2 regions of the Bacillus pacificus genome follow, and region 2 is predicted to be linked to the other one. Evidence: predicted binding sites of a transcription regulator. Region 2 holds the regulator's gene; the other holds the start of a gene.
What was found. Region 2 encodes LexA, which represses DNA repair genes until DNA is damaged. Its sites were predicted from a motif close to CGAACATATGTTCG; they were not measured.
Positions count from the first base shown of each region.

Region 1: LMD38_RS27890 (type IA DNA topoisomerase) is a predicted target of LexA. The motif match lies at 2,340-2,353, and genes of this name have one in related genera.

Region 1 covers NZ_CP086329.1:172,393-176,837, reverse strand. Annotated here, with positions in the region: gene LMD38_RS27890 (type IA DNA topoisomerase) at 1-2,208, opposite strand, end outside; gene LMD38_RS27885 (RNA-guided endonuclease TnpB family protein) at 3,236-4,445, opposite strand, start outside.
Region 2 covers NZ_CP086328.1:1,642,462-1,646,906, reverse strand. Annotated here, with positions in the region: gene LMD38_RS08645 (bifunctional metallophosphatase/5'-nucleotidase) at 1-806, shown strand, start outside; gene LMD38_RS08640 (DUF896 domain-containing protein) at 834-1,073, opposite strand; gene LMD38_RS08635 (YneB family resolvase-like protein) at 1,119-1,775, opposite strand; gene lexA (transcriptional repressor LexA) at 1,917-2,537, shown strand; gene LMD38_RS08625 (DUF4097 family beta strand repeat-containing protein) at 2,624-3,430, opposite strand; gene LMD38_RS08620 (DUF1700 domain-containing protein) at 3,431-3,973, opposite strand; gene LMD38_RS08615 (PadR family transcriptional regulator) at 3,966-4,289, opposite strand.

The DNA of each region.
Region 1 (4,445 bases), on a different replicon from region 2:
AAAATCGCATCCGTTTTGATATTCTGAGCACCCAAAAAACGTTTTACGGTTTAGGATTTGTCCTTTTTGACACTTTGGACACTGACCTAGCGATAATTCTTCAACTGAAGGTAGATTAAAGCTGACTTCACCGTTAACAAATGCTAGATAAGCAGAAAACTCTTTGCCATTAGATTTAAAACCTTTTATAATGTCCGTTTTATTTTCTTCAAACAGTTTTTTAATTTGTGCTGCAGGAATTGTTTTTTCTTTTATTCTTTTGGGTAATCCAATGTTACAGTTTGGATGATTGCTACACCCGAAAAATTTCCCTCTATCTAAAATTATTCCATTTCCACAAGGACATTGGCAGACTTCTATTTGTTGCTTCCAGGTCTCTATTAGGTTGTGCGAAACCGTGTCAGGTATTCTTATAATCTCTTGTGTTATTTTTTGTACAAATGTATTTGTTTGGGCAATGAAGTCCTCATAACTCATTTCATTTTTTTCAATACGGTGTATCATTCCTTCCATTTCAGCTGTGTATAGTGGATCTTTAATTTGCTGAACAGGAAATTGTTCAATAAAGGCACGGCCAATTGGAGTCGTAGTAATTTTCCCTTTTTCAATGGCTATATAGTTCTTCTCATGTAAAGCTGGAATAAAGGTTGCTTCGGTTGCAACGGTTCCAATTCTTTTCCCCTTCATTAATTCCTTTAAATGTTCATCGTCAATTTTCCGTCCTGCTGTTTCCATGAAAGTCAGAATTGAGCTTTCTGTGTGTAGAGCTGGTTTCTTTGTTTTGGATTCCTGTAACTCAAAATCGCAAATTTGAAGTTCCTGTCCTTTCTGCATGATAGGAATTTTAAATACTTCCACACTTTCTTCCTCTATTTCCTCTTGAAACACTTCTAGAAACCCTTTTTCTCGAAGTACACTTTCTTTTGTTTGATAGTTATTTCCCATCGCGTCAATAAGCGATACTTCTCTTACCAGGTATACTGCAGGACGCATGAAATTACCCACAAAACGTTTTACCACGAGGCTATATAGTTGTTTTTCAATCTCTGGACGACCTTCCTCTTGATATTGTTTAGTCGTCGGTATAATAGCAAAATGGCTTGATACAAGCTCATCATTGAACGTTTTATGTTTCACATCAATTGCTTCAATGTCGACGGATTGTACCAGTAAAGAATACTGACTCTTAGCTAGTGCCTGCATAACACCTTTTACACGGTCCACTTGTTCTGTAGGTAAATGCCTAGAAGATGAGCGAGGGTAGGTTATGAAACCTTCTTCATACAAAGTTTGAATGTGTTTTCTGGAAGTTTCAGCATTAATTTGTAATTGCGCATGAGCATCTTTATACAGGTCTGTTAAGTTATATAGTAATTTAGGATTCTTCTTCCTGGTTCCCTCTTTAAACTCTTCTACTACAAGATATTGTCCTTTTAAATCTTCTCCTAAACTTCTTAATGGCGATGGGTTTAACACTTGGTCTTCTGTTTTCATAACCGGTTTAAGTCCTAAATCTGTTATTAGCTGCAGATGATAATAAGATTGTTCTTTATAGTTTTCAATTGCTAATTCGCGTTGGCGTATCTCATTTAATAAACACATTTGTACACGGCCGGATGACAATAAGAACTTATTTTGTGCTAATTTTGTGGTACATCCCCTGGTTATATTCATCCCTAATAGATAATCCAGATACTGCCTTGCTTTAGCAGAATACGCGAGTCCATCGTATTTAGACGCACTTTCTAATCGATTGAGAGCTGTCTCTAATTCTGCCGCTTCAAAAGAGGATTTATATACACGAGATTGCTTTTTATTCACACCTGCAAATTCATATACTTCCCTATAAATTAACTCTCCCTCGCGGTCCGCGTCACAAATGTTCACCGCATGGTCAACATCAGGGCGTTGCAGCAGTTTAACAAGGATTTGTAATTGTTCAGCATTCTCTTGTTTCACCTTATAAGCTGGCTCATAAATTAAAGGTAAGTGTTCTAAACTAAACACTTTGTACTTTGGATCCATCTCTTCTGGATTTTTTAATTCCAGCAGATGCCCACGGCACCAACTGACAATATAATGTTCATTTTCATAATAACCATAATAAGGTTTGCTACCAATGTACTTTTGTGAGTGACGGAATCGTGGCGATTTCATAATTTCATTGGCCACTTTTGGTTTTTCGGCAATAAATAATGTTTTCCCCATAACTTTTTCCTCCTTAAGCAAAAAAAGGACACACCTACGCTATGGTTATGCGTAGGTGTGTCCTTTTGCAATATGATTTTTTCAGTATTGGATTACTTATATAATAACATTTACTCTATTTATATACAAATCGAATCAATGTTCAATGAGACTCCTAAATATCTATCAGGTTGTTTAAACTTCGCAATGATTTTGTGAAGTGCCGAGCATTTCCCCAATTTCAATACATCTATTGTTATGTTTTAACCCCGATAATAGATAGATGATTAATAACGAATATTGCGACAATCCCTTGTATATCAACAATATCCTGCTTTTTTACCAGCAAATTAATGTATTATGTAACGGTCTTTGTGTTACACCCTTCAAAGCATTCAGGATGCCTTTGTATCAATGTTTTTTAACATTCGATACTACCTTATGGAGCGTATACACCTGGTAAATTTACCGTGTATCACTTCTCCATTTATGGCGTGGAAATCCGCCGAAAATTTAATAATTCACACTCCTGCACCCAGGGTTTCTTAATGATTTGTTATCTTTTTAAATACATCTATTAGTTTGTTAAACCCTAAATAGAGGGTCCTAACCGACTTATTAATAAGTATTTCAATACATCTATTATTATGTTTTACCTACCAGGTTCCTCCTTTTATATAAAAAGAGGACGCATTTCAATACATCTATTATTATGTTTTTCCTAAGATTCCTACTCATATGGTTACTTGGCTGTCCGCATTTCAATACATCTATTGTTATGTTTTATCTCGATAATATATGGATGATTAACAATAAATATTGCGACAATCCCTTATATATCAACAATATCCTGCTTTTTTATCCGCAAATTAATGTATTATGTAACGGTCTTTGTGTTACATCCTTCAAAGCATTCAGAATGCCTATGTATCAATGTTTTTTAACATTCGATACTACCTTACGGGGCGTTGACACTTGGTAAATTTACCGTGTATCACTTCTCCATTTATGGCGTGGAAATCCGCCAAACTACTTCCTACTACATTATTTAATTAATATTTTCCATCTGCTCTATATACTGTTCTTTATATTTTGTTAAATTTAATTTTTCTTGTAACTTCAATTGTTTTTGTATTACCTTCTCAATATTGTACACAGAAATGTTTTTGGCAGCATTGTAGTCTGCATGAACTTTAAAACTACATTGCTGACATTCAAAGGTAGATTGATTTTGCCGATTATTTTTATGGATATACCCACATTCACTACATCGTTGACTTGTATAGGATGGGTCAATTTTCACCACTTTAATCCCATATTGATTTGCCAGATTCTTGATTTTTTCCTGCAAATCAAAATACGTCCAATTTTTTAGGAATGTTTGTTCTTTACTTATTCCTTGTAAATCCTCTAATTGTATAGTGCCACAATTATATTTTAAGCACTGTTGCACTATATAATTGGCATACTTATGATTCGTAGCATTTCTAAACTTGGCTATTTTATCATTTAGTACTTCAATTGGTTTAATTCGTTTTTTACGGCCTTTCCCTATCCTATTTCCACTACAATACTTACCTTGGCGTAATAAACTTATACGTCTATGCTCAATTTTTTTTCGAAAAGCCTCAATTTCTTCACCACTAATTGCCCCTCTTACCAAACCTTTATTAAACGCAAAATAGAGAACATTTATTTTCCCCATATCTATGCCCATAATTAAATCTTCATCAAATTTAAGTTCTTCTTTTATATTTGACTTATAAGTAATAGATAAATACCATTTCTTTTTATGTTTATGGAGCATGCAAGCGCCTTTGGCATATGTACTATCAATTATTCTATCTAAAATTACCTTCATACTATTTTGTTTTCTTGTCGATAATTTCACTAAAATTTTACCATTGGGTAAATCGTTTTCTTTTATAAATTTTGATGAAAAAAGAGATACGCTTGCGATATAATCACCACTCTTTTCTTTTATTATCTGAATAGAGTTTCCATGAATATCAATTGGTAAATTGTTTCGGAATGAAGGAATGGACATCTCACCACTCCAAATTTCTTTTTTTCTACTATTCCAGGTCTTAATTGTCTTCTGTAGAGTAGTGGACATATTGGCTTTATTAATATCTTGATATTCTTCTTTTAACTGATCATAAATATATCCACTTATGGTTTTTTGAGTACACCCATATAATTGTTGGGCACTTGGATATTGGCCAGTATCCTTAAAGTGCTTCAATGATTGATTATCA
Region 2 (4,445 bases):
GTAATGGACATTCAGTTGGAAAAGTAACTATAACATTTGAAAAAATGAAACAAGAGTGGGTAAAAAAAGAGAGTTATTCAGAACTATTGGCTGTGCAAGAAATCGAGGCAGATCCAAATGTTCTTTACTTGGTAGCCGATTATGAAGAGAAAACACAAAAATGGCTTGATCAACCTATTGGAATCATCCACGGTGACATGCAAATTTCAGATGCTATGCAAACTCGTTTGAAAGACCATCCTTTTATTGAATTCATAAATAAAATACAGATGGATATTGCTAATGTTTCCATTTCTTGTACAAGCCTATTCCATAATACATCTCCAGGTTTCCCGGAACATGTAACAATGCGTGACATCGTTTCTAATTATATTTATCCAAATACATTAAAAGTAATTAGAATAACTGGCTCAGATATAAAAGATGCTCTCGAACTCTCTGCTTCTTATTTCACATTAAAAGAAGATGGATCTATCATCGTAAACCCTACCTTTATAGAACCAAAGCCGCAACACTATAATTACGATATGTGGGAAGGAATTTCGTACGTATTAAACATTTCAAAACCAATTGGCGCAAGAGTAGAATCTTTACAACATAAAGGCACTCCTCTTAATATGAACGAAGAATATGACGTCGTTATGAATAATTATCGCACAAGCGGCGGAGGGAACTTCTTTATGTTTCAAAATAAGCCCGTAATAAAAGACATCCCAACAAATATGTCTGAACTTATCGCTAACTATATATTGAAACATAAAAAGATAGAAGCAACCGTTAATAACAACTGGGAAGTTATTAAATAAATAAAAAAGATGGGCTTCGCCCATCTTTTAGTTTAATTTTGCATTATCTTGCTTTTTTAAAGCTTTTAATTTCGCCGGTGTAACATCAGTACCTTGTTCGTTAACAACTTTAATTCCTTTTAGTTCGTTTAACATATTTTGACGAAATCCTTTTAAATATTGTTCACGTAGCGATTGACGCTCACGTTGTTCTTCTTCAGTTAAACCTTCAGCTTTTGCTTTTTTCGCTAAGAAGTTAATGCGTTCAACGAGTTCGTGACTAAGCATCTCGAATCCCCCTTCTACTCAAAACTGATTATTATCATACAATAGTTACTCTTCTTTATCAAGCAATTGCTTTGTATACTCTACATATCTACGATGTACCGTCGCTTTTGAAACATTATGACCAAAGCCACGTAGTGTTGCTGCAATTTCTTCGAAAGTAAGTTCACTCTTACGCAAACGTACAATTTCCTCAATTGGCACTTCTTTCTTCTCTCGTCCTACACTTAAATGACGATTCTTTAAATTATTTTCTGGACGATAGCCTTTTTCTACTGCTCGTTGCATACCACGTTTAATTTTTAAATTATGAATCTTTCTTTGATACTCTTCAACAATACCAATAATATCTAATACCATTGAATCAGAATCCGACAATTGCAATTCACCATTATGTGTATGCGTATATACTTTTATTCCTTCTTTATGTAAACAGTGCATTAACGCAATCTTTGCATTCCCCCTACCAAGGCGCGTTTCATCTTGTATAAGTAGCACATCAATTTGTTCGTCTCGAATTGTATCTAGCACTTCTAATATGCCGTCACGTTCAATTGTATAGCCACTAGCCTGTTCCTCAATCACCTTAGTAACATTCATTTGATAGCGCTCCGCTAAATGCAATAATTCATCTTTTTGACGTAATAATGATGTTTCTTGTGCTTCTTTTGTTGTACTCACACGCGCATAAATAATTGCATTCATTATGAACCCCTCTTTCTCACTATAATTTCCCTTTAGTGTAACATAAATTCGCCTTTTGTTCGAACTTATGTTTGTAGAATGTTTTTTCACATGTTATACTTATTAATAAGAAAAATGAAAGAAAACGAGGTGTTAGAAAACATGGAAAAGTTAACGAAACGCCAGCAAGACATTCTCGACTTTATTAAGCTAAAAGTACAAGAAAAAGGATATCCACCTTCCGTACGTGAAATTGGTCAAGCAGTCGGCCTCGCTTCTAGTTCTACAGTGCACGGACATTTATCAAGATTAGAAGAAAAAGGATACATTCGACGCGATCCAACAAAACCACGCGCAATTGAAATTTTAGGTGAAGACCGAATGGATACAGAAACACAATCTGTTATTCAAGTTCCAATTGTCGGGAAAGTTACTGCTGGATTACCAATTACAGCAGTCGAAAGCGTTGAGGAACACTTCCCTCTTCCAGCTAGCATTGTCGCAGGAGCAGATCAAGTGTTTATGTTACGTATTTCTGGAGATAGTATGATTGAAGCTGGTATTTTCGATGGAGATTTAGTTGTTGTTCGCCAACAACAGTCTGCATATAATGGTGAAATTGTAGTCGCTTTAACAGAAGATAATGAAGCAACTGTTAAACGTTTCTATAAAGAAAAAGACCATTTCCGTCTACAACCGGAAAACTCTTCATTAGAACCTATCATTTTAAAGCAAGTGTCCGTTATCGGTAAAGTAATTGGCGTATATCGTGATTTACATTAAGAATATAAAAGAAGATAATTACCTTATTGATATACGGTAATTATCTTCTTTTTTGTATTTTGATAGATTTTCATACATTCTATTTCTTATGAACGCGTTTCAATCGTCACATCGCCCGCAGCTGTTTTACCGCTAATCTTTTTACTCCCATTACCAATCGTTACGTCTTTATTTTCTTCATTAAAAATTGTTACATCCCCGGCAGCACTTTGCCCAGTAATTACCGCATCTTTTGGTTTTTCCGATAAAGTAATATTTATATCTCCTGCAGTTGAACTTGCTTCTAGATTGTACTTAGAATCATGCTCTAGAATATTTATTTCCCCACTGGTCGTTTTTGCAGTCACTTTCCCTATTACTTTTTTAAAGTTTACTTCACCAGCTTTTGTAGATCCCTCCACATTCTTAGCCGTTACATGTTTCAAATCCACTTCTCCAGTAAGTGTTCTAGCACTTACACGGTCACTTTTCACATCACTTATTTCAATTTGTCCAGCAGATGAATTTACTTTTACATCTTGGTAAGAGCGTTCAGGCACAAGGAGAGTCAATGTAGACGTTTGAAACCTAAAATCGTAAAAAGAAAAATCAAATGAAGCATCTTTTTCTCTTTCCCCAATGATTTTTAATGTGTCACCATCTTCAGTAATACGAATCTCTTGTTTACGCGCATCTCCTGATTGCTTTACATAAAAAGAAGCGTCAGGAGATTTTCGGACAACAATATCCCCGACATCTAACTTAACTTCTATATTTTTTAGTGTTTCGTTTTTAATTTTATCTTCTTTGTTTCCTTCTTCTGCAGCTTGCACTGCTTTTTCATATGTTTGTGAAATCCCAATTACTCCAATAATGATACAAGCGATTGCTACTAACAAGATTTTTTTCATCATCTACTCCCCTTTTATCATTTTGAAGTTCCATATTACATAACGTACGCAAAGCTTTTTAAACCACTTCGTACTATAATAAGCGATTATACATAACAACAAACCTACTCCAACAAAAGTTATACTAACGAATAAATCTAACCATATAAAAGTACCCATAAATACTTTTCCAATTACGAAAAATGGCGTCACTACACTAGCAATCCCACCGACCCAAAAAGAAAATATAAAAGCAATAATTGCAAATAACGGGCCTAACACAATAATGAAATTAAACAAACTAAGTCCAATCGCCGCCATGACAGCTCTTGTCACATTTGAAGTTGATGGATCTTTTTTCATTTCATCGAAACGATACATCGCAAGCAATTCTTTTGCAATTACTTTCGGAGAGCCAAGCCCCTTTATTATTTCCGATTCAGTTTTTCCCTCTTCTATCCCAAACTGAAAATGCTCTTCATAATCAAATAAAATATCTTTTCTCTCTTCGTCCGGTAACTTTCTAAGGTGACTTGATAATTCCTTAAGAAACTGTTCTTTACTCACCCCATTCCACCCCTTCAATAATTTCTTGTACACCTTTCGCAAAATCACGCCACTCTGTTACTAACAAATTCAGTTGCGTTTCCCCTTGCTCAGTTAGTTGATAATATTTGCGAGGTGGTCCTTCCGTAGATTCTTTTAAATACGTTTGAAAATATCCTTCCTTCGTTAAACGGCGTAATAAAGGATATACTGACCCTTCCGATATTAAAAATTTATTTGAGATTTGCTGAACAAGTTCATAACCGTAACAATCCTTACGTTTCACAAGTGCCAGTACACACAGTTCTAACACACCTTTTTTAAACTGAACGTTCAAGTGCAATCCCCCTTTCTCATTTCAGTACTGTTCAATACACGGTACCTTCCTTATCCATAATATACCACTTAGTACTATTTATTGCAAGGTACTATATTTTTAAACACCCGAACTTTAGTATTAAACATATTCAATACCGAACACAACATATCATAC